Regions from separate parts of the Mesorhizobium sp. M2A.F.Ca.ET.043.02.1.1 genome, predicted to be linked through region 4. Evidence: riboswitches for the same ligand, from Rfam matches in the RefSeq annotation. Region 4 holds a riboswitch; each other region holds the start of a gene.
The links. A riboswitch is a leader RNA that binds a small molecule or an ion and turns the genes downstream of it on or off. The one in region 4 is predicted to bind cobalamin.
Positions count from the first base shown of each region.

Region 1: another riboswitch for cobalamin. It lies ahead of EJ068_RS17755 (aromatic ring-hydroxylating dioxygenase subunit alpha); the one in region 4 lies ahead of EJ068_RS27525 (CbtB domain-containing protein).
Region 2: another riboswitch for cobalamin. It lies ahead of EJ068_RS03435 (DUF1636 family protein); the one in region 4 lies ahead of EJ068_RS27525 (CbtB domain-containing protein).
Region 3: another riboswitch for cobalamin. It lies ahead of bluB (5,6-dimethylbenzimidazole synthase); the one in region 4 lies ahead of EJ068_RS27525 (CbtB domain-containing protein).

Region 1 is NZ_CP034445.1:3,693,881-3,701,435, forward strand. Features, by position in the region: gene EJ068_RS17750 (hybrid-cluster NAD(P)-dependent oxidoreductase) at 72-1,172, opposite strand; gene EJ068_RS17755 (aromatic ring-hydroxylating dioxygenase subunit alpha) at 1,193-2,440, opposite strand; cobalamin riboswitch at 2,549-2,751, opposite strand; gene EJ068_RS17760 (DUF680 domain-containing protein) at 3,245-3,451, shown strand; gene EJ068_RS17765 (DUF680 domain-containing protein) at 3,521-3,757, shown strand; gene ugpC (sn-glycerol-3-phosphate ABC transporter ATP-binding protein UgpC) at 3,832-4,944, opposite strand; gene EJ068_RS17775 (alpha-glucosidase) at 4,979-6,643, opposite strand; gene EJ068_RS17780 (carbohydrate ABC transporter permease) at 6,648-7,555, opposite strand, start outside.
Region 2 is NZ_CP034445.1:722,911-730,465, reverse strand. Features, by position in the region: gene cobG (precorrin-3B synthase) at 1-55, opposite strand, end outside; gene EJ068_RS03445 (cobaltochelatase subunit CobN) at 52-3,816, opposite strand; gene cobW (cobalamin biosynthesis protein CobW) at 3,834-4,871, opposite strand; gene EJ068_RS03435 (DUF1636 family protein) at 4,874-5,299, opposite strand; cobalamin riboswitch at 5,339-5,543, opposite strand; gene EJ068_RS03430 (winged helix-turn-helix domain-containing protein) at 5,574-6,773, opposite strand; gene EJ068_RS03425 (NADH-quinone oxidoreductase subunit A) at 7,108-7,473, shown strand; gene EJ068_RS03420 (NADH-quinone oxidoreductase subunit B) at 7,464-7,555, shown strand, end outside.
Region 3 is NZ_CP034445.1:5,262,398-5,269,952, forward strand. Features, by position in the region: gene EJ068_RS24915 (MFS transporter) at 1-395, opposite strand, end outside; gene EJ068_RS24920 (TetR/AcrR family transcriptional regulator) at 516-1,109, shown strand; gene EJ068_RS24925 (hypothetical protein) at 1,240-2,223, shown strand; gene bluB (5,6-dimethylbenzimidazole synthase) at 2,224-2,949, opposite strand; cobalamin riboswitch at 2,992-3,169, opposite strand; gene EJ068_RS24935 (histone deacetylase family protein) at 3,285-4,211, shown strand; gene EJ068_RS24940 (exodeoxyribonuclease VII small subunit) at 4,215-4,466, shown strand; gene EJ068_RS24945 (DUF2277 family protein) at 4,504-4,770, shown strand; gene EJ068_RS24950 (pirin family protein) at 4,780-5,700, shown strand; gene dxs (1-deoxy-D-xylulose-5-phosphate synthase) at 6,141-7,555, shown strand, end outside.
Region 4 is NZ_CP034445.1:5,772,184-5,779,738, reverse strand. Features, by position in the region: gene EJ068_RS27560 (GNAT family N-acetyltransferase) at 1-13, shown strand, start outside; gene arsC (arsenate reductase (glutaredoxin)) at 1-413, opposite strand, end outside; gene EJ068_RS27550 (MIP/aquaporin family protein) at 410-1,108, opposite strand; gene EJ068_RS27545 (metalloregulator ArsR/SmtB family transcription factor) at 1,141-1,491, opposite strand; gene EJ068_RS27540 (DUF6428 family protein) at 1,534-2,055, shown strand; gene EJ068_RS27535 (PilZ domain-containing protein) at 2,291-2,563, opposite strand; gene EJ068_RS27530 (histidine phosphatase family protein) at 2,704-3,279, opposite strand; adenosylcobalamin (AdoCbl) riboswitch at 3,384-3,461, shown strand; gene EJ068_RS27525 (CbtB domain-containing protein) at 3,508-3,717, shown strand; gene EJ068_RS27520 (CbtA family protein) at 3,915-4,649, shown strand; gene EJ068_RS27515 (hypothetical protein) at 4,799-5,380, shown strand; gene EJ068_RS27510 (dienelactone hydrolase family protein) at 5,416-5,901, opposite strand; gene EJ068_RS27505 (TetR/AcrR family transcriptional regulator) at 6,134-6,766, opposite strand; gene EJ068_RS27500 (VOC family protein) at 6,870-7,274, shown strand; gene EJ068_RS27495 (DMT family transporter) at 7,492-7,555, shown strand, end outside.

The DNA.
Region 1 (7,555 bases), 2.1 Mb from region 4:
AACTTCTGTTCGGCAGGACAGCGGCCGGCGAGGGTGTTCCCGCAACGGCCCTTGCCTCGACCGACAAGCCTTCAGGCCTCGATGTCCAGCGCCGACAACGGCCTCGAACAGCAGGCCAGGATATAGCCGTCATCGATCTCGTGATCGAGAATGCCGCCATTGTGGCTCATCGAAACCTCGCCGGAGACCTTTTTCACCTTGCAGGTGCCGCAGAGACCGAACTCGCAGGCCGCCGGGATCCTGACGCCCGAAGCGCGCGCCGTCTGCAGCACGGTCTGTCCGGGGACGCATTCCGCACCGACGTTTGAAAGCGAAAAGCGGACCGGCGTCACCGCCTCGGCGAGCGGCTTGGCTTCGTCGCCGGCCGGCATCGCGAACGGCGCCGGGACTTCTTCCACGGCCGGCGCCGCGAAGCTCTCCTGATGGTAGCGGCTCATGTCGAAGCCGGCGGCCTCCAGCATCTGGCGCACGGCGCGCATGAAGGGGTCGGGCCCGCAGCAGAAGATTTCCCGCTCGCGGAAATCGGGTGCCAGAAGCGGCAGCCGGATCGCGTCGATGCGGCCCATATGGCCGAACCAGCCCTCGCGGCTCGACCGCTCCTCGATCATGAAGCCGAGCGACAGGCCGGGCATGCGGCTGCCGAGCAGTTCGAGCTCCTTGCGGAAGATGATCTCTTCCGGCCGCCGCGCGCAATTGACGAAACCGACATCGGTCCAGGGCGCGCAGTCGTTCAGCCAGCGCAGCATCGACATCATCGGCGTGACGCCGGAACCGGCCGAAATGAACAGATATTTGGCCGCCGGATGGCTGTGCAGCGAGAAATCGCCGGTCGGCCCATAGGCCTTCACATGGACGCCGGGCTTCAGATTGTCGAACATCCAGCGCGTGCCGACGCTGTCGGCTCGCGCTTTCACCGTCACCGCGATCGAGAACGGCCGCGACGGCGAGGACGACAGCGTGTAGGTCCGCATCAGCGGCCCGTCGGCCGTCGGCAATTCCAGCGTCACGAACTGCCCGGGTTTGTAGCGGAACCAGGTCTGATTGTCGGAGCGGAATGTGAACGTCTTCACCTGCGGCGCCTCGTCGCTGACGCCGATCACTTCCAGCACCTGCAGCCTGTCGTTCCAGGGCGCCATCTCGTCGAGATGGCGATAGAGGCCGAGATCCGTCATCGCGTTCATCTCCTTAGCCTTCAGGCGACGCTGCGCAACGCCGGGCGACCGCCTTCGGCAAGGCGCGGACCGATGAAGGAGGCGTACCACTCGACGAACTGGATGACACCGCCCTCATGCAACTCGGAATAGGGACCAGGCTCGTAAGCCGGTGACAGGATGCCGAGCGCGTTTTCCTCGACGATGCGGCGGTCCTGATCGTTGGTCTCGGTCCAGACATGGGTGAGCTCTGCCAGATCGTAGTCGACGCCTTCCACTGCGTCCTTGTGGACCAGCCATTTCGTCGTCACCGCGGTCTCGGTGGCGCTGATCGGCAGCACGCGGAAGGTGACGGCGTGATCGATGAGGATGTGGTTCCACGTGGTCGGGTAATGGTAGTGCATCAACGTGCCGATGCGGTCGGCGGCGACCCCGGCGGACAGGTTTTTCGTCACGGCGCGCTTGCCGCTCATCGTGTAGCTGACGGCGTCGCGCAGCAGCGGCGCGCGCGTTGCGCGGTATTGCCCGGCCGGATCGATCCGGAACCGGCTCGGCAGACCCGCCGCCTCGCATTTCGCCCAGTGCGCAAGCATTTCCGGATCGCTGTCGGCGCCTTGCACACCTGTCACCGTCGGCGCTTCCGGGAAAGTCTTGCACAGTTCTGGATGGTTGCCGGCGCAATGATAGCACTCGCGGTTGTTTTCCCAGACGAGCTTCCAGTTACCCTTTTCGACGATCGTCGATTCGAATGCGACCTTCGCCTCGCTCAGCCGGTGCGGCAGGAGATAGGGTTCGATCATGGCGCGCATCGGCGCGAAGTCGGCGGGCTCCTTTGCCAGGCAGATGAAGATGTAGCCGCCGACGCTCTCGCAGGCGACCGGCTTCAGGCCGAACTGGCTTTTGTCGAACCCTTCCGCCATCTGGCGGGCAAATAGCAGCCGCCCGTCGAGCTCGTAAGTCCACTGATGGTAGGGACAGACCAGCTTGGCGGCGGTGCCCTTGTCGGTGTTGCACACGCGGCTGCCGCGATGCCGGCAGGAGTTGTGGAAAGCGTTGATCCTTCCCTTCTGGTCGCGGACCAGCACCACCGGATAATCGCCGATCTGAACGGTGATGTAGCTGCCTGGTTTCGGCAGCTCGCAATCATGGCCGATGAACAACCAGTCACGATGCCAGATCAGCTCCATATCGAGCTTGAAATAATCGGGATCGGTGTAGAAGGGCTGCTCAAGCGAGTAGCCCTGCTTGCGGCTCTGCAGGAGCCTCAGCATGTCGTTGCGCGCATCCATGTCCTGTCCTCGCATCAAGGACTGAACTGGTGGTGATGGAGAAGAACGACCGCCACCGGCAGGGCCGGGCACGCGCCGTCCGCCTCTTGACCGCCCACCGCGATCAGTCGAGTTCAAAATGTCTCTGGCTGGTTTCCGGGCTTTGGAGTTGCCCTCGCGGGCGGTCGCAACACCTTCCCAGGCCCATGGCCCAGTGGTCTCCCGTTGCGACCTCACTCCACCACCGTTGCGGGGGCAGCGCCGGATTTCGACCGGCTTCCCAATTCTCCGCCTCATCGCGACGAAGCGGCACCTGAGATGGCCTGATCTAACCACGACGGCCGGTTTCCCGTCGGCATGAAAACGACATCGCATCCATACGGCGCGACAATGGGCGGCGTATTCATGGTGCTGAGCCTCGTCTCTTTCGCCACGCCCTCCGGCTCCGGAGGCGCTCCCTGAACGAGATTCGCGAGGGCTCCGATGGTTAACAGTATCAAAAAGTGACTATTAGCAGATTCTAAAATCGAACCGAACGGTTCGTTTCTGTTGACGGTGCGTGCAGAACGTTGTGAACGTTGGCGCTCCGACACACTTGGTGAGCCAACTGCCGAACTCACATAAGTCATTGATTAAATTCGATAAAAATATGGTCATAGGCATGCTTATGAAAACTTCAAGATGCGGATTCATAGTCCAGACGAAAAAACTTCGTGATTGGAATCCGGCGATCGGCTCACCCAAATCAGCGCTGTCCGAACGACGCGATTTCATTCCCAAGACACGCCGCTAGACGGACTGAATAAAGATACTGGAGTAGCAAAAATGAAAAAGATTGTTCTCACTGCCGCCGCCCTTCTGGCAATTTCCGGCAGCGCCTTTGCCGGTAGCGACAATTACAACGCGCAGGCTGCCAACCCGCCGGCCGCCACGGTCGACTCTTCTTACACGGCCTCGGTCCGCAAGTCCGAACCGACTGAACAGAAGCCTGTCACCACGGGCGCCGACCGCAACCTTTTCGGTAACAACTAACAGCCGACTTCGAACGGCGACGGGTTTGCCCGTCGCCTCGGTCGGATCAGGAAATTCAGGAGTACTGAGATGAAAAAGATCATTCTTGCCACCGCGGCTCTCATGGCCGTTTCCTCGGCTGCTTTTGCGGGCAGCGACAATTACGGCAACAGCGGCGTCAACCAGCCGGCTCCCGCCGTGGATACGACCCGCACCTCGTCGATCGGCAACGACTCGCCGGTCTACAAGCTGCTGAATTCGTCGCGCGACGGGCAGAAGTCAGCTCCGCAGCAGGGCAGCGACCGCGACCACTTCGGCAATCGTTAACAGCCGACCGTGATTTGAAATAGGAGCGGCGGGCCGAGGCCCGCCGCTTTTTCTTTGCCGCAGCGGCTCTGCGCTCAGGCCGCCTTCGCTTCTTCGCGATGCAGCGTGAAGGAATGGCCGTCGGCGTCGAAAATATGCAGATCGCCGGCGCTTGCGTTGAGCCGCAGTGTCTCACCGCGCTTGACCTCGACATTGCCCGGCAGCTTGGCGACCAGGGGCAGGTCTGCGCGGCCGATATCGATATAGACGAGCTGAACCTCGCCGAGCTGCTCGATATAGTCGACCTTGCCCTCGAACAGGTAATCGGAACCGGTGGCGATCGCGAGATCCTCCGGCCGCACGCCGAAGCTCACCGCCGCGCCATTCGCCGAGGCAGGCGTCGCGATCGGTACCGTCGCCTTGCGGTCGCCGACATGGCTGAGCACGGTCGGATTGCCGGCCTTCTCGATCTTTGCCGGCAATATGTTCATCGCCGGCGAGCCGATGAACTGGGCGACGAACAGATTGCCGGGGCGCTTGTAGAGTTCCATCGGCGTGCCGACCTGCTCGACGACCCCGTCTTTCAGCACCACGATGCGGTCCGCCAGCGTCATCGCCTCGACCTGGTCGTGCGTCACATAGATCATGGTGGTGTTCGGCATCGATTCCTTGAGCTTGGCAATCTCGATGCGGGTGGCGACGCGCAATGCGGCGTCGAGGTTCGACAGCGGCTCGTCGAACAGGAACACTTTCGGGTTGCGCACGATGGCGCGGCCAATGGCGACGCGTTGGCGCTGGCCGCCCGACATCGCCTTGGGCAGGCGATCGAGATATTTGGTGAGCTGCAGGATTTCCGCCGCCTGCCGCACCCGCTTGTCGATCTCGGCCTTGCTTTCCTTGCCGATCTTCATCGAGAAGGCCATGTTGTCGTAGACGGTCATGTGCGGATAGAGCGCATAGGACTGGAACACCATGGCGATGCCCCGCTTCGACGGTGGCACGTCATTCACCACCTCGCCGTCGATCTTCAGTTCGCCCCCGGTGATCTCCTCGAGCCCGGCGATCGACCGCAGCAAGGTCGACTTGCCGCATCCCGACGGTCCGACGAAGACGATGAACTCGCCCGATTTGATGTCGAGGTCGATGCCGTGGAGAATATTGAGGTTGCCGTATGATTTCCTCACCTGGTTGAGCGTGACATCGGCCATGGTTCTCTCCTTCCGTTGATCTCTATCTGCAAGTTCAGTCGATGCGCCCGAACCAGGCGCCGTATCCGCCGAGGCGGACCGGCCCGCTGCCAGTCTGTCCCGAAAAGCCATGTCCGGGCAAGGGCTTCAGCGAGCCTTGGCCGAGATCGACCTCGGCGGGCTTGCTGCCGAGGTTGAAGGCGCAGACGATCCGCTCATTGCCCTCGCGGCGCGTGAAGGCGACGGTATCGCCATCGCTTTCGATGAAGTCGATATCGCCCTTGCCCAGCGCCGGATGCTGGCGCCGGAAGGCGAGGAAGCGGCGGTAATGCTCGAGCAGCGAGCTTGCGTCGCCCTGCTGCACGTTGACGGCCTGCGACAGGTGCCTGCCAGGCACCGGCAGCCAGGGCTTGGCGGTCGAGAAGCCGCCATTCTTGGCCGCGGCCTCCCACACCATCGGCGTGCGGCAGCCGTCGCGGCCCTTGAACTCCGGCCAGAAGCGGATGCCATAGGGGTCCTGCAGGTCCTCGAACTTCAGCTCCGCTTCGCCAAGGCCGAGTTCCTCGCCCTGGTAGATGCATACCGAGCCGCGCAGCGACATCAGAAGCGCCGAGATCACCTTCAGATAGGCGGTCGGGTCCGTCTCGTTGGCGGCCCAGCGCGAGGCGACCCGCATCACGTCATGGTTGGAGAAAGCCCAGCACGACCAGCCGTCGCTGGCGACCCGGCCGAAGGCCTCCAGCACCGCGCGCACTTTCGCCGCGCTGATCTTTTCCGGCGCCAGGAAGTCGAAGGAATAGCACATGTGCACGCGCTTGCCGTCGGCGGTGTAGGCGGCGACCACTTCCAGGCCGCGCTGAGAGTCACCGACCTCGCCGACGGCGGCCTGTGCCGGATATTCGTCCAGAAGCGCGCGGAAGCGCTCGAGGAAGCCGAGATTTTCCGGCCGACTCTTGTCGTAGATATGGTCCTGGTAGTTGTAGGGATTGACCGCGGGTGCGGTCTGGTCGTTGCGCTGTTCCGGCGGCAGCGGCGGATTGTCCTCCAGCCCCTGGCTGTGGAAATAGAAGTTGATCGTGTCGAGCCGAAAACCGTCGACCCCGCGTTCCAGCCAGAAGCGGGTGATGTCGAGCAGCGCGTCCTGGACTTCTCCATTGTGGAAGTTGAGGTCGGGCTGTTCGGCCAGGAAATTATGCATGTAATATTGCTGGCGGCTGGTGTCCCACTGCCAGGCCGAGCCGCCGAAGATCGACAGCCAGTTGTTGGGCGGCGTGCCGTCCGGCTTGGCGTCGGCCCACACATACCAGTCAGCCTTTGGATTGCTGCGGCTGGAGCGGCTTTCCTTGAACCACGGGTGGATGTCGGCGGTGTGCGACAGCACCTCGTCGATCATCACCTTGAGGCCCAAGCGATGGGCCTCCGCCACCAGCGCGTCGAAATCGGCGAGCGTGCCGAACATCGGGTCGACATCGCAGTAATCCGAGACGTCATAGCCGAAATCCTTCATCGGCGATTTGAAGAAGGGCGAGATCCAGATGGCGTCGACGCCGAGCGAAGCGATGTAGGGCAGACGCTGAACGATGCCCTTCAGATCGCCGATGCCGTCGTCGTTGGAGTCCTGGTAGGAGCGCGGATAGATCTGATAGATCACCGCGCCCCGCCACCAGTCGCGGTCGATCGCAGGGTCTGGTCTCGAAGTCGCCTTCAAAGCCGATTGCATGTCTTCAACCTCCTTTCACCGAGCCGGCAAGCAGCCCGCGGACGAAATAGCGTTGCAGCGAGAAGAACACGATCAGCGGCACGATGATGGTGATGAATGCCGATGTCGTGAGGATCTCCCAATTGCCGCCGCGTGAGCCGAGCAGCGCGTTGAGCTTGGCCGTCAGCACGATCTGATCGGGCGCCGTGCCGAGGAAAACCATCGCCACCAGCAGATCGTTCCATACCCATAGGAACTGGAAGATGGCGAAGGAGGCAAGCACCGGGAACGACAGCGGCAGCACGATCTTGACGAAGATCTCGAAATCGCTGGCGCCGTCGATGCGCGCCGATTCCATGATCTCGCGCGGCAGGCCGGCGATGTAGCTCCTCAGCAGATAGATGGCGAAAGGCAGGCCGAAGCCGGTATGCGCCAGCCAGATGCCGAGATAGGTCTTGGACGGCACGCCGAAGAAGGTGCCGACGCCGTTATAGAGCTTGAGCAGCGGGATGAGCGACATCTGCAGCGGCACGACCAGCAGGCCGATGATGACGGCAATCAGCACCGCCCGGCCGGGAAAGCGCATCCAGGCGAGCGCATAGGCCGCGAAGGCCGCGATCAGGATGGGGATGATCGTTGCCGGAATGGTCACCGTCAGCGAGTTCATGAACGAGCGGCCGATGCCTTCGGAAAAAAGCACCGCATCGTAGTTCTCGGCGGTGAATTTCGGCGGCGCCGAGGAGGCGTAATAGACGCGCTGGCCGCGATCGCCTTCGAATGCCTGCGGCGAGGCGAGCACGAAGCTGCCATCCGCGTTCACCTGCAAGGTGACGCCGTCGCCAAGATCAGCCGCCGTGCCGGCCTTGTATTGCGTCGGCGCCGCCGCCTTGACGCCAAACGCGCTGATGTCGCGCTTGGCGCCGTCGCCGAAGA
Region 2 (7,555 bases), 1.7 Mb from region 4:
TCTGCATCGGCGCGCTGAGAGCAGGGCAGGCGCCGCGGCGCGAAAAGGCGTTCATGCCGCCACCTCGTTTGTTTCGGCTTCGGCGATCAAGGCAGCGAGATCGTCGTCGATGGAATTCCTGAGCGGATGCCAGAGGCCTCGCCGCCGGGCAGCGAGAAAGCGCTCGGCGATAACTTTCGCCGCCGCCGGGTTCTCGCGCAGCAGGAAGGCGCGAACGTCCGGATCGCTGACATAGGCGTTGTAGACGGCCTCGATCAGCGCGCCGGAAATGGCATGGGTGGTTTCGGCGAAGCCGACCAGGCGGTCGACTGTTTCGGCGAATTCCGAGGCGCCGCGCGGGCCGTGGCGCATCTGGCCGGCGATGAAGCGCGGGTTGACGGCGCGGGCCCGCACCACGCGCGAAACCGCTTCGCCGACCGAGCGCGGCTTCGGCTTCTGCGGGTCGGTGGTGTCGAGCACAATAACGTCGGCGTTGCGGCCAAGCGCGGCAAGCGCCGCCGAAAAGCCGCCGATGAAGGCGACATCGGCCGAGCCTTCGAGGATATCGCGGCCCGGATCGTCGCCGGTGTGAACGAGCAGGTCGGCCTCGGCGACGCGGCCCTCGAAGGCGCCGGGCGCCGCAATCGCCTCGCCGTCGGCGCCGCCGTAGGCGTGCGAGGTGGCCTCCAGATAGGCCCGGCCGATCTCCTCGCGCACGCCCCATTCGCAGCGCGACAGCAAATCCTCGACGCCGGCGCCATAGGTGCCGGGCGACGTGCCAAAGATGCGCGGGGCGATCTTGCCATGAGCGCGTGTCGCGGCGGCGAGCGGGTTCTCCGTATCGTCCTCGTCGCGGCCGGCGACGGCATTGGCGGCGGCGTCGATAAGCGCGATCTGTGTCGGGAACATGTCGCGGAACAGCCCGGAGATGCGCCAGGTGACGTCTACGCGCGGGCGGCCGAGCGCGCCCGGCGGCAGCACCTCGATGCCGGTGACGCGGCCGGTGGCGGCATCCCATTGCGGCCGGCAGCCCATCAGCGCCAGGCCTTGCGCGATCTCCTCGCCGCCGGTGCGCAGCGAGGCCGAGCCCCAGAGGTCGATGACCAGCGAGCGCGGCCAGTCGCCATGGCTCTGCATGTAGCTGCGCACCACTTCCTCAGCCGCCGCCTGGCCGAGATCATAGGCGGTCGGCGTCGGCATGGTGCGCGGATCGGAGGTGAAGAGGTTGCGGCCGGTGGGGAGCACATCGGAGCGGCCCCGCGCCGGCACACCGGCAGGGCCGGCCTTGATGTGGCGGCCGTCGAGCGCGGCGAGCAGGTTAGTTTTTTCGACCGCCGCGCTTTGCCGGCGCAGCGGATCGGCTTCATCCTCCGGCGCGCGGCCATAGACATGCAGCCCGTCCTTGACGGCGAAATCCTTGAGGTCGCAGAGCCAGGCATCGATGCGGCGCAGCGCTTCGTCGGGTTGATCGGTCTTGGCGATGCCGGCTTCCGAGGCAAGCCCGGTCTTCCGCGCCGTCTCGACGATCAGCTTTGCAAGTCGGTCGCGGCGGCGGCGGTCGAGCCCATCGGCCTGGGCATATTCGTCTACCAGCCGTTCCAGCCTCTGTTGGGCCTCGTCGAGGCCGGCGCCGGTCAAGGGCGGGGGCAGATGGCCCAGCGTGACGGCGGAAATGCGGCGCTTGGCCTGCGCCGCTTCGCCGGGATTGGAGACGATGAAGGCATAGATGACCGGCAGCGAGCCGGTGACGATCTCGGGGAAACAGGTGTCGGAGAGCGCGACCGTCTTGCCCGGCAGCCATTCCAGCGTGCCATGCGCGCCGACATGGACGATGGCGTGGACGCCGAGCGATTTCTGCAGCCAGAGCCCGAAGGCGATCAGCTCGTGGCGGGGAGGCAGGGTTGGGTCGTGGTAGTCAGCGCGGCGGTCGGCCGAGCGACCCCGGTCGGGGGCCAGTGCCACGGTGATGTTGCCGAAGGTGGCGGCGCGGAAACGGAAGTGTTGCGGGGCGGCAGCCTTCAAAGGCAGGCGTTCCGTCGCCCCCTTCTCTGTCCTGCCGGACATCTCCCCCTCAAGGGGGGAGATTATTTTTTGCGCTCGGCTTTCGCCAATTTTCGGCCTAGCAAGGGGAGAGCCGGCGGCGGAGCTGCCAATCTCCCCCCCTGAGGGGGAGATGTCCGGCAGGACAGAGAGGGGGGCCTCGCGCAGCCCTATCTGGTCTTCCGCGTTGCCCCAGGCAGCCCTGACTGCATCACGCGCGCCTTCCGGCAGTTCAGCGGACAAGCGCAGGTAGTCTTTTGAACTTAACCCGTGGCCACCCACCTCCAGCGCATCCAACAACGCCCGCGGCGATTGCGGAATCCCTTCAACCGCATAGCCCTGTTCCTTCAGGTCATGCAGCATCGCAAGCACACTGGAGGGCACATCAAGCCCGACCGCATAGCCGGTCCGCCCTGGCGCGCTCGGATAGTCGGGGATCAGGATCGCCAGCTTGCGCTCGGCCCGCTTGGTCCTCTGCAGGCGGATAAACGCCGCGATCCGCTTGGCGACCTGCGCCACGCGTGCCATTTCCGGCCGGTTGGCAAAGGCGCGAAAGGCCAGTGCCGGATCGGCCTCGATCTCGCCCTTGAAGGAGATGGCGCCGGCCAGGATGCGGCCGTCGAGCTCGGGCAGGACGACATGCATGGCAAGATCGGCGGGCGCCAGGCCACGCTGGTTGTTTTCCCAGACCTCGCGGCGCGTCGTGGCGACGATGACCTGGAAGATCGGCACGCCGGCGCGGTCGAACAGGGTCTCGGCGCCGGGCTCCGCCCCGGATGCGAACGCGGTGGCGGTAATGATGGCGGCGGGGTGCAGCGAGGCGAGGGCGGTTTCGACGAAGGCGAGCGACGCCGGGTCTTTCAGGCTGGAGACGAAGATCGGCACGGGCGTCAGGCCTTGTAGCTTCAACGCCTCCGCGAGAGCGTCGATCGGTGCTACGTCTGCCGCCAGCAGCATCGAGCGGTAGAAGAGGATGGGGACAATCGGGCTGAGCTTACCAGCGTCGAGTTCCGTCGCCCCCCTCTCTGTCCTGCCGGACATCTCCCCCTCAAGGGGGGAGATTGAGCTGTCGTCGTTGGTTTCGCCAATCGCAGACGTTGCAGATGGCTCTTTTGACGCCCTTGAAGAAAACGCGCCAGGGTCGACGACGGCTGATCTCCCCCCTTGAGGGGGAGATGTCCGGCAGGACAGAGAGGGGAGCGAAGGATCGCCGACCTCTGAAAAGTCCGGCTTCTCAACGACACCAACTCCCGGCTGATAAAACCCAGCCTTCGGCACGCCGACCGGCTCGGCAACCGCCGCATCCGCTCCCGCAAGCCGCGCCAGCCTCCGCACCAGTGCGCTCATATTGGCCGGCCCGCCTTCGCGGAAATAGCCGAGCAGGGCGTCCAGCTCCGCACGCGGCAGGGTCGAGCCTTGGATCAGGCGCTGGTCCTCGTCATGACTTTCGCCGGGCAGTAGCGCGAGCTTGATGCCGCGCTCGCGCGCCACCGCGGCGAGCTGGTCGCAACCATAGCGCCACCAGTCATAGCCGCCGAGGATGCGGACGAGGACGACCCTGGCGTGGCGGGCGACACTGTCGATCCAGAGATCGACCGACATCGGGTGGCGAAGATCGCGAAGAGCCGCCAGCCGCATCGAGGGCAGCCGCGCGGCATCGGCCTTCCAAGCAGCGGCCAGGCCGGCGAGGTCGCTGTCGGTGAAGGACAGCGCCACGACATCCGCAGGCGTCTGCCTGAGGTCGATCGGCTCGGCGAGATCGTCGAGCGAAGCGGATGTTGTGGCGAGGATATGCATCGCAGTCCGGATTTCCCTCAGCCGGCGAGGATACGCTCGATCGCCGGGCGGTTCAGCCCCTTGAGGCCGATGACGACAAGCCGCGAGCGGCGTTCGTCTTCGGCTGTCCAAGCGCGGTCGTAATAATGGTTGACGCGCGGGCCGACGGCCTGGAGCAGAAGCCGCATCGGCTTGCCGCCGACCTCGACGAAGCCTTTGACGCGCAACACATTTTCCTGCTCTGCGGCAAGGGCGACGCGCTTTGCCAACTCGTCCGGATTGGCAATCGACGGGATGTCGATGACGAAGGAATCGAAATCGTCATGCTCGTGGTCGAGCTCGTCGTCGTGATGGGTCTTGCGGTTCTCAATGTCGTCCTCGACGGCGAGGCCGAGGCCGAGCAGTACCGAAGGATCGACCTTGCCCTGCGCGGTCGGCACGATTTTCACGGCGCGCGCCACATGCTCGCCGATGACGGCGTTGGCGCGCTCAGAGCCCGCCGCATCCATCAGGTCGCTCTTCGACAGGATGATCAGGTCGGCGCAGGCAATCTGGTCCTCGAACACCTCCTCGACCGGGTCGTCATGGTCGAGCGAGTCGTCGGCGGCGCGCTGCGCCTGCAGCGCATCCATGTCGGAGGCAACTCGGCCGTCGGCCAGCGCCGGGCCGTCGACCACGGCAACGACGCCGTCAACCGTCACGCGGCTCTTCACCGTCGGCCACTGAAAAGCCTGCACAAGCGGCTTCGGCAGAGCGAGGCCGGAGGTCTCGATCAGGATGTGGTCGACCTTCGGCGTGCGAGACAGGATCTGGTCGAGCGCCGGCACGAAGTCGTCGGCGACGGTGCAGCAGATGCAGCCATTGGCGAGCTCGACGATGTTTTCCTCCGGGCAGGTGTCGACGCCGCAGCCCTTCAGGATCTCGCCGTCGATGCCGACATCGCCGAACTCGTTGACGATGATTGCCAGCCGCTTGCCCTTGGCGTTCTCGAGCAGGTTGCGGATCAGCGTCGTCTTGCCGGCGCCGAGGAAGCCGGTGACGACGGTGCAGGGCACGCGGAAAACGGAAGCGTTCATGGTCAGTCCTTCAGCATGTCGAGGGGAGGGATGCGGGCAACCAGGCCGCGTTTGAGGGAATCAGGCCGGCCGCGCCAGGGGATCAGGCCGTCGGTCGAAGTGGCGAAGAGCTTTGCGCCGGCGACGAGGTCGGCGCCGCTGGTCGTTTCCAGATCGCCGAAGACGTAGCTCCAGCAGCCGTCGCGCAACAGCGCGGCGCTCAGCCGACGCTTGCAGTTGCCAAGGCATTCGACGGTGCGGATGCGGATGTTCTCGCCCGATACGGCGCGGCGCGTGTCTTCGGCCAGCAGCGCGCCGGCGCGCGGATGCGCGTCCGAGCCGGTCTCGTCGCGGCAGGATGAGCAGACGATGACGGTCACGCCGTCTGACGCGTCGGGCTCGGACGAAATGTCCGCGATGTTTGCCGGGAAACTGCCGTTGCGATCCAAAACCAGGCTCCTTGCCCGGAAAACCCGCCGGGCATTCGGATACTTAAAGTCTCAGACGGCAGGTCTCCTGGCTCGCGGGTCGTCGCCTCAGATGCCGCCTTCCCGGGAACATCCCAGTGGTTTTCGGCCGGGGCTCGTCGCTCACAGTTGCGGGGACAGCCGCGGATTTGGGCTTTTGGCCCGCACCGCATTCCCTCTTGGCTCCTCCCTTTGCCGGGAGAAGACCGTCTGGGTCAGGATTTAGGCTTACGGCTAGGCGCCTGTCAACGCGCGGCTACGACACTGCGATGTCGGCCAGCGCCGGTCCGAGGTCGCCGGCCGGCGTCACTTCGATCGCCTCAAGGCCGAGCCAGCCCTGCATCTGCTTCAGCTCCTCGAAGAGTTGGGCTGCCGTCTCGGGTGGCGCGCCGGCCTCGGCATAGGCGGCGTGGACGCGCAAGATGCTCGCAGGCCGGTCGGCCCTCAGGTCGACGCGGGCGACGATGCGGTCGCCGAGCAGGAAGGGCAGCACGTAGTAGCCGTATTGGCGCTTTTCGGCCGGCGTGTAGATCTCGATGCGGTAGCGGAAATTGAAGAGCTTTTCGGTGCGCGTGCGTTCGAAAACCACGGGATCGAAGGGGGCGAGCAGGGCGCGCGCCTCGATCCTGCGCGGGATTCGGGCGTCGGGGTGAAGATAGGCGGGCTTATCCCAGCCCTCGACCTTCACCGGCAGCAATTCACCGGCTTCGACCAGTTCCTCGATGCGGTCCTTCGTATCCCCGGGGGCCAGGCGAAAATAGTCGCGCAGGTCGCCATAGCTGGCGATGCCGTGGGCGCGGGCCGAGATACGCAGCAATTCGCGATGCGCGTCCTCGACCGAGGGCACCGGCAGGTCGAGCACGGCCTGCGGCAAAACGCGCTCGGGCAGGTCGTAATAGCGCTCGAAACCGCGCCGGTAGGCGGTGGTGATGCGCCCGGCCCAGAACAGCCATTCGAAGGCGTGCTTGGCCTCGCTCCAGCCCCACCAGCCGCCATTGCCCTTGTGGCCCTCGATGTCGGAGGCGGCGATCGGCCCGCGATCGGCGACCTCTCTATAGATCTCGTCGATCATTTCCTTGCGCTCACGGCCCCATTTGGCCAGGCCGAGATACATCTCCTCGCCCTGCTCGGCGCGCTGCATGCGCCAGCGCAGCAAGGGGTAGGTCTCGACAGGCAGGAACGACGCCTCATGCGCCCAATATTCAAAGACCGCGCGCTTGCGGGTGACCGCGGCGTTGTCGAGCAGCGCAAGCGGGTAGGGGCCGAGGCGGGAATAGAGCGGCATATAATGAGCGCGCACCACGGCGCTGACGGAATCGATCTGCAACAGGCCGGTTCGCGAAAGCACGCGCGCAAGGTGCCGGCGATCCGGAACCCCTGCGGGACGAGGGTCGTTGAACCCCTGTGATCCAAGCGCAATGCGCCTGGCCATGGCGAGCGAGATCTTCTCCTTCATCAAGCTGTCCTTGCCCCGATCGTCCGTTGGTTTTTAGCCGGTGATTCCGGCCATGCTAGCAGGCAAATGGCGGGAGATATGTCAGGAGAGAAAAGTGGAGTAAAAAGCGAAGGAAATCAAACAGGAGCGGATCGGACCAGTTTCTTCCGATATGGCGTCCAGGGCCGCGATTTGAACAAGGTTTGACTTGCGTCACCGAAACCGCTGCGCTAACCCTCGCCGCGTTGCAGCATGGGCTCCCTTAAAACGGTTCAGCGGTTAAACTGTCACGCTTCCGCATTAGAGTTCGTTGCTGTAATCAAAGTGAACTACCCCGCCGAAGGAAAGCCGCCGCATGAGCGCACTCCTGAGTTCATATCTGCCTATCGTGCTGTTCATCGCCGTGGCGATGATCGTGGGTCTGGCGCTCATCATTGCCCCCTTCCTGGTGGCCTATCGCAATCCCGATCCGGAAAAGCTTTCCGCCTATGAATGCGGGTTCAACTCGTTCGACGACGCCCGCATGAAGTTCGACATCCGCTTCTACCTGGTGTCGATCCTGTTCATCATCTTCGATCTCGAGGTCGCCTTCCTGTTCCCATGGGCGGTGTCCTTCTCGAAGCTCGGCATGCTCGGCTTCTGGTCGATGATGGTGTTTCTGGCGGTGCTGACCATCGGCTTTGCCTATGAATGGAAAAAAGGAGCGCTGGAATGGGATTGAACGACAGTTCAGGCACCCTCGTCGCGCCGAAGCCCAAGGGCATCATCGACCCCAACACCGGCAGGCCGGTGGGGGAGGACGA
Region 3 (7,555 bases), 510 kb from region 4:
AAGATCTCGGTCCAGCGCGCCCTGACCAGCGCCGGGATGCTGGGCATGGCGGCGGCGAGCAGGGCCGAACCGAACAAGGTCCAAGCCGGCCAGTGCCGGTTGGCCGCGATAATCAATGTCACGAAGGCAAGCGCCGAGACAAGCGTCATGGGTGCTGCGATCGCCGTCTGGCCGCGGCGGTCCACCAGCCGCGATACCTGCGGCGAAAGAAAAGCGTTGACCAGCGCATAGGTGGCCGAGACGGCGCCGGCCAGCCAATATTCGCCATGCGTCTGCGACAGCATCGCCACGATGCCGATCGGTGCCATTGCGATCGGCAAGCGCGCGACGAAGGCGGCTGTGGCGAAGCCTTTCGTGCCAGGAGCCCGAAAGATGTCCACATAGGGGTTTCGCATGATCCTGCTCCTCGACAAGGGTGCATACCACAATTACATACGTTGCGTATGAATGTGAGATAGTTCATACGCCGCGTATGTCGATTGGCATACGAAGCGTATGTGAATAGGGCCAGAGCCATGCACAGACCGCGCAAGGAGATGATCGCCGAGACGCGCGCCAAGCTGATCGCGGCCGCCCGCCACGCCTTCGGCACGGTCGGCTATGCCGAGTCCTCGATGGACGATTTCACCGCGTCGGCCGGCCTCACGCGCGGCGCGCTCTACCATCATTTCGGCGACAAGAAGGGGCTGCTGCAGGCCGTGATCGCCGAGATCGACCGCGAAATGGCCTTGCGCGTCAACGAGGTGGCCTCGAGGGCGCCGACGCGCTGGCAGCATTTCGTCGACGAGTGCACCACCTATATCGAGATGGCGCTGGAGCCGGAAATCCAGCGCATCATGTTCCGCGACGGCCCGGCGGTGCTCGGTGACCCGGCGCAGTGGCCGAATGCCAGCGCTTGCATCGCCTCGATGACCGACCACCTGACGAAGCTGCAGGAAGAGGGCGTGGTCGTCACCGATGTCGACCCTGAGACAACCTCGCGGCTGATCAATGGTGCCAGCAGCCAGGCCGCGCAGCGCATCGCCAATTCGAATGATCCGGAAGCCACCTCGAAGAAGGCGATCGCCGCCTTCAAGCAACTGCTCGAAGGCTTACGCCAAAAGCCCTGAGGCACGCTTGGGTAACCAAGCCACCGCGTTGTGCACCGGTTTCGGGCCGGTGCAACCCTGCCGCGATTGACAATCTATGGGGCGAGCGCATCCTCCTGCGCCATCTCTTAGGGCGTGGAGAGTCGGGGCCATGTGGGACTTCAGCATTGGCCGGTCTGTGTCCATCATGATGCGGACATGGCCGTTCATCGTCTTTCGCATGATCGTCTATTTCGGCATCACAGTCGCCTACATCATGGCGACCGGCACGGGCGCCAGCGTCGGCTACGGTGTCGGTCATATCTCGACCGATCCGGATGGACCGATGTCCTTTGCGCTGTGGGGTGGCGTGGTCGGCTTCGGCATCGTGTCGATCGCCGTCTACTGGATCCGCGAATACATCCTTTATGTGCTGAAAGCCGGCCATATCGCCGTCATGGTACATCTGATCGACGGCCATGACGTGCCCGACGGCCAGGGCCAGATCGCCTATGCCAAGGAAGTGGTCAGCCAGCGTTTCGCCGAGGCCAACATCCTTTTCGTCGTGGACCAGCTGGTCAAGGGCGCCATCCGCGCCATCACCGGCCTGATCGGCGGCGTTGCCGCCTTCCTGCCCATTCCGGGCCTGAGCGGCCTAGTCAGCTTCATCAACACGGTGATCCGCCTGTCTCTGACCTATGTCGACGAAATCATCCTCGGCTACAACATCCGCATCAATTCGAACTCGCCCTTCGAGACGGCCCGGCAAGGCGTCGTGCTTTACGCCCAGAACGGCAAGCACATGGTCAAGAACGCCGTGTGGCTGGCGGTGATCATGTGGGGCGTGTCCTTCGTCATCTTCCTGTTGATGCTGGCGCCCGCCGCCGCGATCCTGTGGGTCATGCCCGGACAATTGGCCGGCTGGGCCTTCGTGCTGGCCATCGTCTTTGCCTGGGCCTTCAAGGCGGCCTTCATCGAGCCCTTCGCCATCGCCTCGCTGATGCAGGTCTATTTCGAAGCCATCGAAGGCCAGGTGCCCAACCCCGAATGGGACACGCGGCTCGCCGAGGCCTCGTCCAAATTCAGGGAGCTGCGCGACAAGGCGCTGGGCTCCTTCGGCGGCGGCTCGCGCTGGGATACGCCCCGGGCCGCTTGATCACTGCTGGCGACCTAGCCTTGCAATCGCCGACTTGAGCGGCGCCTCGCCGGCGCCGCGAAACGTCTCGCTCATCACCAACTCGGGCAGCGGCAGACGCTTGGCCCAGCCATGCGCCTCGAGGTCGGGCCTCGGCGCGAATTCCGAGACGGGGCCGACGCAGAGATAGGCGATCGGCGTGACATGCTCCGGGATCGACAGAAGCCGCTTCAGCGCCTCCATCTCGATGATGCTCACCCAGCCGACGCCGACGCCTTCGGCGCGTGCCGCCAGCCAGAAATTCTGCACCGCGCAGACGGTGCTGTAGAGATCCATCTCCGGATTGTGCCAGCGCCCGAGCGGCGAGTCCTTCGAGCGCTGCCGGTCGCAGGTGATGCAAAGATTGAGCGCGCTTTCGCAGATGCCTTCGAGTTTCAGCTTCCGGTAGAGCGCCTGCCGTTCCGCCTCGATCGCCGGCAATTCCTGCTCGCGCGCGGCGAGGAACAGGTCGCGCACCTGTCTGCGCCGCTCGGCATCACGGATGACGATGAAATTCCACGGCTGCATGTAGCCAACAGACGGCGCATGGTGCGCGGCGGTGAGAAGCCGCGCCAGCACACAGTCATCCAGATTGTCGGGTACAAAATGGCTGCGCACGTCGCGCCTGGTGAACATCGCCCGGTACACCGCGTCGCGCGCCAATTGGTCAAAGTCGTCGCCACACGCGGCGATCGCTGCTGCCGTCATCGCTTTTCCCCTTGCGACAAGCAGTCCCCCGCCTGACCAAGCGGAAAACCATGTCTGCCGGGCCGGTCTTCTGGCTCGGGATCGTCCCGCTCCGGCGCCTTCCCGTCATCGACAGTGGCATTTGCCGGCGCGGTCCCCCTCACAGCGTTGGGCACGCCACGGAATAAAACCGTGTTCCCGATTCTCCCGCGTCGCGGGCACCAGGCAGCGGGACGACCTTACCGCGAAGTTCGGCACCCGCCAATGGCGCGGACGACATGGGCTGGCGCAATTTCCCCAGCCATTCGGCTTTTCAAACATGGTCATTACGGCCGCGGGTGCCTAGATTAGGCGCCATGGCCACCCGTCTCTACACGCACTCAATCTTCCTCGAACACCTCACGCCGCCCGGCCACCCCGAGCGGCCCGACCGCCTGCGCGCCATCGAGCGCGTGCTGGACGACGAGGCGTTTTCGGCGCTCGACCGCGTCAAGGCGCCGGAAGGCGATGAGAAAACCATCCTCTATGCGCACCCCGAGACTTTCGTCGAGCGCGTGCGTGCGGCGATCCCTCGGACCGGCATCGTCTCGATCGATGCCGACACCAGCGCCAGCCCGAAAAGCTGGCAGGCCGCGGTGACGGCGATCGGCGCGGCCAACGCGGCGGTCGACGACGTCTTCGAGGGCCGCGCCTCAAATGTCTTCGTCGCCGCCCGCCCGCCGGGACATCATGCCGAAAAGGCTACGGCGATGGGTTTCTGCCTGTTCAACACGGCGGCCATCGCCGCCCGCTATGCGCAGAAGAAGCATCAGGCCGAGCGCGTCGCCATCGTCGATTGGGACGTCCATCATGGCAACGGCACGCAGGACATCTTTTGGGACGACCCGTCGGTGCTCTACTGCTCGACCCACCAGATGCCGCTCTACCCGGGCACCGGGGCGAAGAGCGAGACCGGCGCCGGCAACATCGTCAACGCGCCGCTCGCGCCGCGGACCGGCAGCGACATGTTCCGCGACGCCTTCCTGTCGCGCGTGCTGCCGTCGATCGATGCGTTCGCGCCGGACCTGATCATCATTTCTGCCGGCTTCGACGCGCATCACCGCGATCCGCTGGCCGAGATCAATCTGACCGAGGACGATTTCGACTGGGCGACCGGCCAGTTGATGGAACGCGCCGGCCGCCACAGCTCCAACAGGCTCGTCAGCCTGCTGGAAGGCGGCTACGATCTGCAGGGACTGGCATTTTCAGTCGCCGCCCATGTCGGGCGGCTGATGAAGGGATAGGGTATGGCAGTGGAAGGCAATGAGGACGTCAAGACGATGAGCTTCGAACAGGCGCTCGACGCGCTGGAGAAGATCGTTGATGACCTGGAGCGCGGCGACGTGCCGCTCGACCAGTCGATCAAGATCTATGAGCGCGGCGAGGCGCTGAAGGCGCATTGCGACCGGCTGCTCAAGGCGGCCGAGGACAAGGTCGAGAAGATCAGGCTGTCGCGCGACGGCAAGCCGGTGGGCACGGAGCCGCTCGACGCGGAATAGTTTGGGTGGCAGAGCAAGCAGGTAAGGAGTTCAAGCCATGTGCCGCAACATCAAGACCCTGGCCAATTTCGAGCCGCCGGCGACCAATGACGAGGTGCATGACGCAGCGCTGCAATTTGTGCGCAAGCTGAGCGGCTCGACCAAGCCGTCCAAGCGCAACGAGCATGCTTTCTATCACGCCGTGGAGGCGATTGCGGCCGCCGCGCGCGAATTGATCGATTCGCTCGAAACCAGCCAGGAACCGCGCAATCGCGAGGAAGAGGCCGCCAAGGCGAAGGCCAGGTCGGCGCTGCTTTTCGCCTGAGGGAACATCATGAGCTTTTTTCCGGGAAACGACCCTGAACCAGGCGACGCTTTCGCCTGCGACCAGATCGAGCTGATGGTCATCCCCAACGCCAAGGATATCGGCGGGTTCGAGGTGCGCCGCGCCTTGCCGACGGCAAAGCGTCGTCTGGTCGGGCCGTTCATCTTCTTTGATCGCATGGGCCCGGCCATCCTGCGCGCCGGCCACGCGCTCGATGTGCGCCCGCACCCGCATATCGGGCTCTCCACCGTCACCTATCTGTTCGACGGCAAGATCAGGCACCGCGACTCGCTCGGCACCGAGATGGTGATCGCACCCGGCGACGTGAATTTGATGACCGCCGGGCGCGGCATCGTTCACTCCGAGCGCACGCCGGAGGAACTGCGCGGCGCGCCGATGTCGGTCTCCGGCCTGCAGACCTGGCTGGCGCTGCCGGACGGCAAGGAGGAGATCGCCCCGGTCTTCGCGAACACGTCCGTCGCCCGCTTGCCGCAGATCGATGCCGAAGGCGTCAGCGGCCGCGTCGTCATTGGCGAGTTCTCCGGCCTGCGCTCGCCGGTCGCGACCGCATCGGACACGCTTTACGCCGATCTGCGCCTGGCGGCGGGCGCCAGCGTGCAGATCCCCGCCGATGCCGAGGAACGCGCCATCTACACGCTGGAAGGCGACGTCTCGATCGCCGGCGATGTTTTTCCGGCCGAGCGGCTCCTTGTGTTCAAGCCGGGCGAGGAGATCGTCGTCTCCTCCGAGCGCGGCGCGCATTTCATGCTGTTCGGCGGCGCCTCGCTGGGTTCCCAGCGCTACATCTGGTGGAATTTCGTCTCGTCCTCGAAGGAACGCATCGAACAGGCCAAGCAGGAATGGAAGACTGGCCGCTTCGATATCGTTCCTGGCGATGAGGAGGACTTCATTCCGCTGCCTGAGGGTTAGTTCTCGAGCACACAGAATTTTTAACGGCTCGGATATGCGTTTCTAGGTGCATGCCTTGGCGATTGGCCGAAACGTCCCTTGCGTCGTCATCCTATGGCGGAGCAAGGAGCGAAGCGACGCGGCGCAGACCATAGGATCCATGCCGTGACTTCCAAGCGTTGCAACGGTGCAGAATTCTGCTCCGCTGCGCTCTTCGGCCAGAGTCACGGCATGGATTCCAGGGTCTCCGGGACGGAGCTTCGCTCCTGCTTCGCCCTGGAATGACGACGTTGGGGGGCTTCCGCCAATTCCAGCCGTTTTCGATGGCTTGCCAAAACAAGCAGCGCCGCGCGTCACTGACGCGCATTTACATTCGCTTGGCGGCGGCCTATGCCGCGCATGATTAAGGCGCAATCTGCTGGTAGCGCCGTGTTCGATCAATTGAGGCAGGACGCGCCCGAGTGAAGCCAGACACGCCGCTGCTCGACAAGGTTCGCATTCCCGCGGACCTGCGGACGCTCGATGAGAGCGCGCTGCCGCAGCTTGCCGCCGAACTCCGCGCCGAACTCATCGACGCCGTTTCGCAGACGGGTGGCCATCTCGGCGCCGGCCTCGGCGTCGTCGAGCTGACGGTCGCGCTGCACTATGTCTTCAACACGCCACAGGACCGGCTGATCTGGGACGTCGGCCACCAGGCCTATCCGCACAAGATCCTGACCGGCCGCCGCGACCGCATCCGCACGCTGCGCCAGGAAGGCGGCCTTTCCGGTTTCACCCGGCGCGCCGAGAGTGAATACGACCCATTCGGAGCCGCGCATTCCTCAACCTCGATTTCGGCCGGTCTCGGCATGGCCATGGGACGCGACCTGTCGGGTGGCCGCAACAATGTCATTTCCGTTATCGGCGACGGCTCGATGTCGGCCGGCATGGCTTTCGAGGCGCTGAACAATGCCGGCGCGCTGGATGCTCGCCTCATCGTCATTCTCAACGACAACGATATGTCGATCGCGCCGCCGACCGGCGCTATGAGCGCCTATCTGGCCAGGCTCGCCTCCGGCAAGGCGTATCTCGGCTTACGCGATTTCGGCAAGAAGCTGACCTCCTATCTCGGCAAGCGCGCCGACCGCGCCATCACCCGCGCAGTCGAGCATGCGCGCGGCTATGTCACCGGCGGCACGCTGTTCGAGGAACTCGGCTTCTATCACATCGGCCCGATTGACGGGCACAATCTCGAGCACCTGATCCCGGTGCTGAAGAATGTGCGCGACAACGGCAAGGGTCCGGTGCTGATCCATGTCGTGACCCAGAAGGGCAAGGGCTACGCGCCGGCCGAGGCCGCGGCCGACAAATATCACGGCGTCAACAAGTTCGACGTCATCACCGGCGCGCAGGCCAAGGCGCCGGCCAACGCACCCGCCTACACCAAGGTCTTCGCCGAGAGCCTGATCCAGGAAGCGCGGGAGGACGAGCGCATCGTCGCCATCACCGCCGCCATGCCGAGCGGCACCGGCCTCGACCTGTTCGGCGAGGTGTTCCCGGAGCGGACCTTCGATGTCGGCATCGCGGAGCAGCACGCGGTCACCTTCGCCGCTGGCCTTGCCACCGAAGGCTACAAGCCTTTCGCCGCCATCTACTCGACCTTCCTGCAGCGCGCCTACGACCAGGTTGTCCACGACGTGGCGATCCAGAAGCTGCCGGTGCGTTTTCCCATCGATCGCGCCGGCTTCGTTGGCGCCGACGGCGCCACCCACTGCGGCGCCTTCGACACGACCTTTCTCGCGACGCTGCCGGGCTTCGTCGTCATGGCCGCGGCCGACGAGGCGGAGCTTCGCCATATGGTGCGCACGGCGGCGTCCTATGATGACGGTCCGATCGC
Region 4 (7,555 bases):
CCTGACGCCCTAAGCGATGGACGTATTTTCTCGCCATCTTCCTTGACGAATTCGCACACCGGATTGTCCAGCAGCGGCAGCACAGCTTCCGACGGCCGGCAGAGCCTCGTGCCCTTGGGCGTCTCGACGATCGGCCGGTTGATGAGGATCGGATGGGCGAGCATGAAATCGATCAGTTCCTCGTCGCTCCATTTCGGGCCGGCGAGACCGAGCTCGTCGTAAGGCGTGCCCTTCTCCCGGAGCAACTGGCGGGGTGTGATCCCCATCGCCGCGATCAGTTCGAGCAGCCGCTCGCGGCTCGGCGGCGTCTTCAGATATTCGATCACCACGGGCTCCTCGCCGCTGGCGCGGATCATGGCGAGCGTGTTGCGCGAGGTGCCGCAAGCGGGATTGTGGTAAATCGTGACCGTCATGGTTCTGCTTTCAGGGGATGGGATTGCTGAACGGTTTCGGGCTTGAGGAGCCAGCCCATCAGCGCAAGCGCGATCAGGGCGCCTAGCAGCTCGGCGACGATGAAGCCCGGCAGATCGACCGGCCTGATGCCGGAGAAGCTGTTGGTGAGCGACCGCGCAACGGCAACCGCAGGATTGGCGAAGGACGTGGACGCGGTGAACCAATAGGCCGCCGTGATATAGAGCCCGACCAGCCACGGCACGGTCCGCCGCTCGAAGCGCAGGCCGGCGAGAATGACGACGACAAGGCCGAACGCCGCGACGCCTTCGGAAAACCACTGCGCCGGCCCGGTCCGCGGCTTCGTCGCGACCTCCAGAACCGGCAGGGCGAACATGAGATGCGCGGCGATGGTGCCGGCGACGCCGCCGGCGAATTGCGCGGCGATATAGGCAGGGAGATCGCGGGCAGGCAGAGACCGGTTGAGGCAGAACACCAGCGAAACCGCGGGATTGAAATGCGCGCCGGAGATCGGACCGAGGATGGTGATCAACACCACCAGCATGGCGCCGGTCGCGAGCGTGTTGCCGAGCAGCGCCAGCGCGGTGTCGTGCGTCAGCGTCTCGGCCATGATGCCGGAACCGACGACCGTCGCCACCAGCAGTCCGGTGCCCAGGGCTTCGGCGACGAACCGGCGCAATGGATCGAAGCCGCTCATCGGTTTGCCATGCTGGGCCAAGGGCGCGGCAGTCATTGCGTGGTCCCCTCGCCCGGCCGGCAGCAAGGCGCGGCAAGCGCCAGCGCGCAGATCTCCGGGCGGCCCGAGCAGCAATCCTCCATCAGGAAACGGATCAGGCCGGACAGCGCGTCGTACTCGGCGCTGTAGACGATCGAGCGGGCATCACGCCGCGCGGTGACGAGGCCGGACCGTTCCAGTTCCTTGAGGTGGAAGCTGACATTGGAGGGCGAGACCTCCACCTGTTCGGCGAGCGAGCCGGCGGAAATGCCTTCCGGTCCGGCAACGACCAACAGGCGCAGCAGGCGCAGGCGGGTTTCCTGCGACAGCGCGCCAAAGGCGATCAGGGCTTGACGTTCATCCACGTTTCGATAATCCTTGAAATATTGAAATGAGGAATAGCCGACATGCTGTCTTCTGACAATCATAAAAACGCCGCCCCGATCGACCCCTCCGACCTGACCATCGGCGACCTGCTGGGCGCGCTGGCCGACTACAAGGACAGGCCGCTGGTGTTCCGCTATGACGGGCAGCCGGTTAAGCCAGGCTATCATGTCACCGAGGTGAAGGCGGGCCAGTTCTCGGCGCTGGATTGCGAGGCCAATCCGGAATCATGGTCGGAGATCTTCGTCCAGCTATGGGACGTGGACGAAGGCGGGCCGGTCCATATGCCGGCCGGCAAGTTCGCGGCGATCATCCGCAAGGCCTCGGATCACGTGGCCCTCGACCAGTCGGCAAAGCTGACCTTCGAGGTCAGCGACGGCGTCCGCCCGATGGAACTGCACCGCGCGGCCCAGCCAAGCGTCGTTGGCGGCGCCATCGAGGTCGTGCTTTCGCCACGGCCAGCGAGCTGCAAGCCGCGTGACCGCTGGCTGAAGGAACAGGCGGCCGCGGGCAAGCCGTGCTGCGGAGAGAACAGCTGCTGCTGACCCGGCGAACGGCGCAGAGCGCCGCCGTGCTTTAGAATCTGATCATGCCATTGTGCTGCAACAAATAGAGGCCCACGAGAATGATAGCGATCAGCGTCACCCAAACGGCTGTCCTGCTCATGCGCGAATCCCAATTGATCGGCCCTCATGAACGCACGCGCCACGGTTGCGTTCCCGATGTGCCGGGTTGCATGCCGTCCGGACAGGATCAAGTCGCGAATTGCTGAGAACCGCGTCAGTCCTTCGGCGCGTTGCTGTAGAGCGCCACGCCGATGCGGTCGTTGCGCCGCCACCGCACCAAGGCGCGATAGGTCATATCGTCGGCTGGGACCTCGAGCAGGAAGCGTTCCGGGATCTCCGTATCGGCGGCGACGCGCAACTCCGCGCCCTGCTCGTGCTGATTCCTGACCGAGCAGCCGATCCTGACGGCACCGGCAATGATCGTGGCTTCCTTGAGCACGAATTCGCGCGCATGAAGACGGCGCTCGGTCTCGGGATAATTGGCCATATCCGGCGGCTCCTAAGGCAAGGCTCTCCTCGCCACTGGGCAGCACCATAGCAGCAAGGCGTTTCCGTTCCGTTAGCGGTTGCTGAAACAGCAGGATTCGTCTGCACCGCGGCCCATCAGCAGAAAAGCTGTTTCCGGCGCTATCTCGCGCCGGCGACCCCGCTCGCGTGCAGCACCCAGCGGCGGCCGTCGTTGCGGAACTCGGTGAGCGACAGCGGCTCGATGTCGATCTTCCAGACCGAGGAGAGCGGCGCGCCTAGCACATGCACGATGGCGGCGCGGATCGGCACGGCATGGGTGAGCGCGACGGTGTGGCCGCCCCCCTCGCCGGCCAGCCGCTCCATCAGCGCGGCACCCCGCCGGGCGACGGCGGCAAGCGATTCGCCGCCATGGGGTGCGGCGTCCGGATCGGCAAACCAGGCGGCCATGCCTGCCGGGTCCTCGGCCTGCACCTCCTCGAAGCTTTTGCCGGCCCAGCGCGCGAAATCCTGCTCGGCAAGCAGCGGCTCGACGGTCGCGTCAAGGCCAAGCGCCTCGGCCGTCCTGCGCGCGGCAAGCGCCGGACTTGTCCAGACGCGGTCGGCCCGGCGCAGCGACGAAGCGATCGCGCCGGCGCGATCGAGGGCGCTCGGCTCCGGCGCCTCGTCCGTCGGAAAGCGGCCCTTGCGCGCGGCCTGCGTCGCGCCGCTTGCGATCATCGTCAGGCGGGCGAACATCCAAAACTCCGTGGTCCAGTGAAATTTCGGCCAGGCGAAGCCGCGTTGGCCATTACATGTCGTTGACAGGCGAACGAAGTGCTGACAAGTGTTTTAGCGCTATACGGGATTGGAAGCCGGTGCGAGTCCGGCACGGTCGCGCCACTGTGATCGGCACCAGCCGAAAGTCAGGCCTTATCCCGCAGCACAGTTGGATCAACGGGACGCAGCATCCCACAGGAGGTCAAAATGTCCGACACCACCTTCGCCCCGACCTACGGCCCGGTTGCGATTCCCGTCCGCGAGCTTCTGCCCTGGGCAATCTTCGCCGGCCTGATGCTGATGTTGATGATCTATTTCGTCGGCGCGGAAGAAGGCGCGACCTCGCTGATCCGCGGCACGATGGTGCATGAATTCGTGCATGACGGCCGCCACCTGCTCGGCTTCCCCTGCCATTAGGAGCGGTTCAGCGAAGGCTGAACCGTCCTAGGTTTTGGTCTGACGCGCAATTCCGGACGGAAAACCGTTGCACACTTTACCTGGAATTGCTCTGGAGCGGCTTCGGCATCGCTGATGCCGTTCTGAGATTTGGCCTAATGCAATTCCGGGCGGAAAACGCTCAATTTTTCCGGGAAATTGCTTGAAGGGACTCTGACATGGTCGGAAAACTTTTGCTGCGCGGCATGCTTGTCGGGCTGGTGGCGGGGATTCTGGCGTTCGCCTTCGCCCGCGTCTATGGCGAGCCGCAGGTCGACAAGGCGATCGCCTTCGAGGAACAGCAGGCGCAGGCCGCCGGCGAGGCGCCGGAGCCCGAGATGGTCAGCCGCGTCACGCAGGCAGGCATCGGTCTCGCGACCGGCGTGCTGGTCTATGGCGCGGCGCTTGGCGGGCTGTTCTCGCTGGTCTTCGCCTATGCCTATGGCCGGCTGGGCTCGCTCGGCCCGCGCGGCACCTCGGCGCTGCTGGCGCTGCTCGGCTTCCTTGCCGTGATCGTGGTTCCGAGCCTCAAATACCCCGCGAACCCGCCCGCGGTCGGCAATCCCGAAACCATCGCCTACCGCACCGAACTGTTCTTCATCATGATCGTCATCTCGATCGCCGCGATGGTGGCGGCGGTGGGCCTGGCGCAGCGGCTATGGAGCAAGCTCGGCGCCTGGAATGCCTCGATCGTGGCTGGGCTTGCCTTCCTCGTCGTCTTCGCGCTGGTGAAGGCGGCCCTGCCCGACATCAACGAAGTGCCGGAGAACTTCTCGGCGACGGTGCTGTGGCAGTTCCGCGTCGCCTCGCTCGGCATCCAGCTGGTGCTGTGGACCGTCGTCGGGCTCGGCTTCGGCGCGGTTGCCGAACGCGTGGTCGCGATGCGCGACCAGCGCGCCCGCCGCTACGCCTGAAACCCATGCGCTGGCCGCCAAGGTTCTTTGCCCTGGCGGCCAAAGCGGCTCAACGGTCGACACGACCGCTGAGCCGCTTTGGTCTTTTGTTTTCTCGCAATTCCGGACGGAAAACCGCGGCACACTTTTCCTGGAATTGCTCGGTTGCAGTGCTGCTCGCCCTGCTGGCGGCTGCCTCGGCGCAGGCGCATAGTGGCTCCTCGGCCCCGCCTCCCCCGGGCATGCAGATCCCCAGCCTCACCCACGGCCAGATGGCGGTGATGGCGCGCTATCGCGGCGACATCCTCGACCTTGCCCAACGCCAGACCGTGACCAATCCGAGCTTCAGGCGGCTCTACAATCACGGCAATCTGCAATTCACCTACTGCCTCTGGGGCCTGATGCCGGGAAGCCTCGGCGACGAGGAAAGCCCGTTCAACGAATGCAGCCACGCCTATCTTGCCACCGCCAAGGCGCTGCTCGCCCATATGGCGACGATGCCAGCAGCCGAGCGCCAGGCGAAGGCGCTGATCTCCGACATCGACGCCGACATGGTGCGCAGCGGCGCATCCTGGATCCTGTGCCAGTTCAGCGGCGAGGCCTTCAGCACCGGCGCGGTGATCGAGCCCAGATGGCGGGACATGGTCTTCCACCTGCCCAGCCTGGCGGCGCTGCTGGTCACGATGGCGGCGCTGATGACGGCTGCGTGGTCGATCTTCCGTTTGCCCTCGCCGCGGGCCGGCACAGTCTAGAACGATTCAGCGTCTCACAGTATCACCGAACCGTTTCAAGTCTTTCGTGCGATCGTTTCCAGGAAAGCCAGAACGCGCGACCAACTCAGTTCGGCTGCGGCCGCATCGTAGTCCGGCAGCGCTCGATCGGTGTAGAAATGGCCGATCCACGGATAGGTGAAAATCTCCGCCTTGACTTGGCTGCGCTTTGCCGCCGCCGACCAGCCGGCAACTTGTTCAGGCAGCGCAAACGCATCCGGGTCGGCGACGTGGACCGCGACCGGAATGTGTCGACGAACATTTGTGGGAATATCGGCAAGGCCATGCAGCAGCACAACGCCCGCGGCAGCGATTCTTTCTGGCCAAACGGCACTGACCACCCCAGCTCCCATCGAATGGCCAGCGAGCACCGCGTCTCGAGAAGTCTGGAGGAGCGCTGCCCTGGCACGGCCGCAGATGGTTTCCGACCCGACCTTGCCCATCAGGTCAAGCCCTTCGTCGACCGACGGCGCCGTAAATCCCGCGTACAGGTCCGGCGTCACAACAATGGCCGGCGCCTCGCATTCTCTCAGCGGCTTGCTGTTCCACCGCCCGAAGGCCCAACACCGAGTGAAAGAGTACGATAGTAGCCATTCGCTTTCCCTCCGGCGTCCCCTAGCCGATCGCGTTGGACTCTCAGGCGCTGCTTAACTGACTGAGGCCGGCCGACCTCCTACGAGACCAGGCGACATAACGCGGCTCGTTGCGCCGCGCAGATCGTGCCAGGCGGCGCGACTACTTCGAGCGTGCCCCATAGGCGGCAAGGAACGCTTCGACCGAGGCATCGGCGTGGCGCTCAAGGTCGGCTTTCGAGCGCGGGTTGCTTCCGGTGAACATCGCTTCGTTCATCGGAATCCAAAGCAGCATTCCAAAGAAATGGCTGGCCGCCAAACGGGGATCGCCGGTCTGCAACAAGCCTCGGCTGGTTAGCTTTTCAAAGCACTCCGCCACCGAGGCAAGCATGCGCTCAAAACCTTTGTCGTACCAGCTACGGCCAAGCTGCGGCATTCGATCGGCATTGGCGATAATCAGACGCCGGAGCTTCAGCAACTCGTCGTTCATCAGCGTCGTGGTCAATCGCCGGGCAAGCTGCTGCAGGCCGCCCTCCAGGAATTTTGCCTCGGAAAGCAGCATCGTCACGGACTCGACAACGTCGTTGACCTGAGAAGCGGTGGACTCCACGACTTCGGTGAAAAGCGTCTCCTTGTCCGTGAAATGCTTGTAGACAGTCTGCTTCGAAGCGCTCGCCCTGGTGGCGATCTCCTCCATGCTGGTCCCATCGTAGCCCTTGGCGATGAAGGCGGCGGTCGCCGCCTCGATGATCTCACGATCCTTACGGGCCGATCTGGTCTCAACAGCAATTTTCATAGCGCCCCTCTATCAGTACTAGACGGTACCGTTCCCGTATGATAGCCATCGAGACGGTACTAGACTGACTAGTACCCGTCAATGAAACGGAGGTTTCAACCCGATGACCCAAATGCTATTCCTCAATCTGCCGGTGCGCGATCTGCAGCCAGCGACCAAGTTTTATCTCGCGATCGGCGGCACGCTCAACCCGCAGTTCTCGAACGACCAGGCCAGCTCGATCATGTTCTCCGATTCGATCGGGGTCATGTTGCTGACGCACCAGCACTACAGCCAGTTCACAGCCCGTGCGATAGGCGATGCCAAGCGCGAGAGCCAAATGCTGATCGCGCTGACCGTCGACAGCAAGGACGCGGTCAACGCGGTCATCGAGAAAGGTGTTGCAGCGGGCGGCCGCGCCGATCCCAACCCGGCACAGGATCTCGGCTTCATGTTCAACCGTCACATAGAAGACCCGGATGGCAATGTCTGGGAGTTCCTGTGGATGAACCCCGCAGCCATGCAATAGACCGTCCGTATCGCCCTTTGCCGGGAACGACACCCTGGAAGCGGCGGGGCACCCGCCCCGTCGCTCCCGTGTTCGGGCCAAGCCCGCCATTGTCCTCGACTTGATATCTCGGTGCATGCCCCTGCGGCCGCCGGTCCGGCTGGCGCATTGCGGCGAGCTGGCGTAAGCATCGGCGCCTGCCCAATCCTGGGTGGAATCGCCGCAACCGCCAGCAGCCATGCTCCTTTCCGAAGCCCTTGCCGTTACCGCCGTCTTGTGCAGCGCGCTGAGCTCCATGTTCC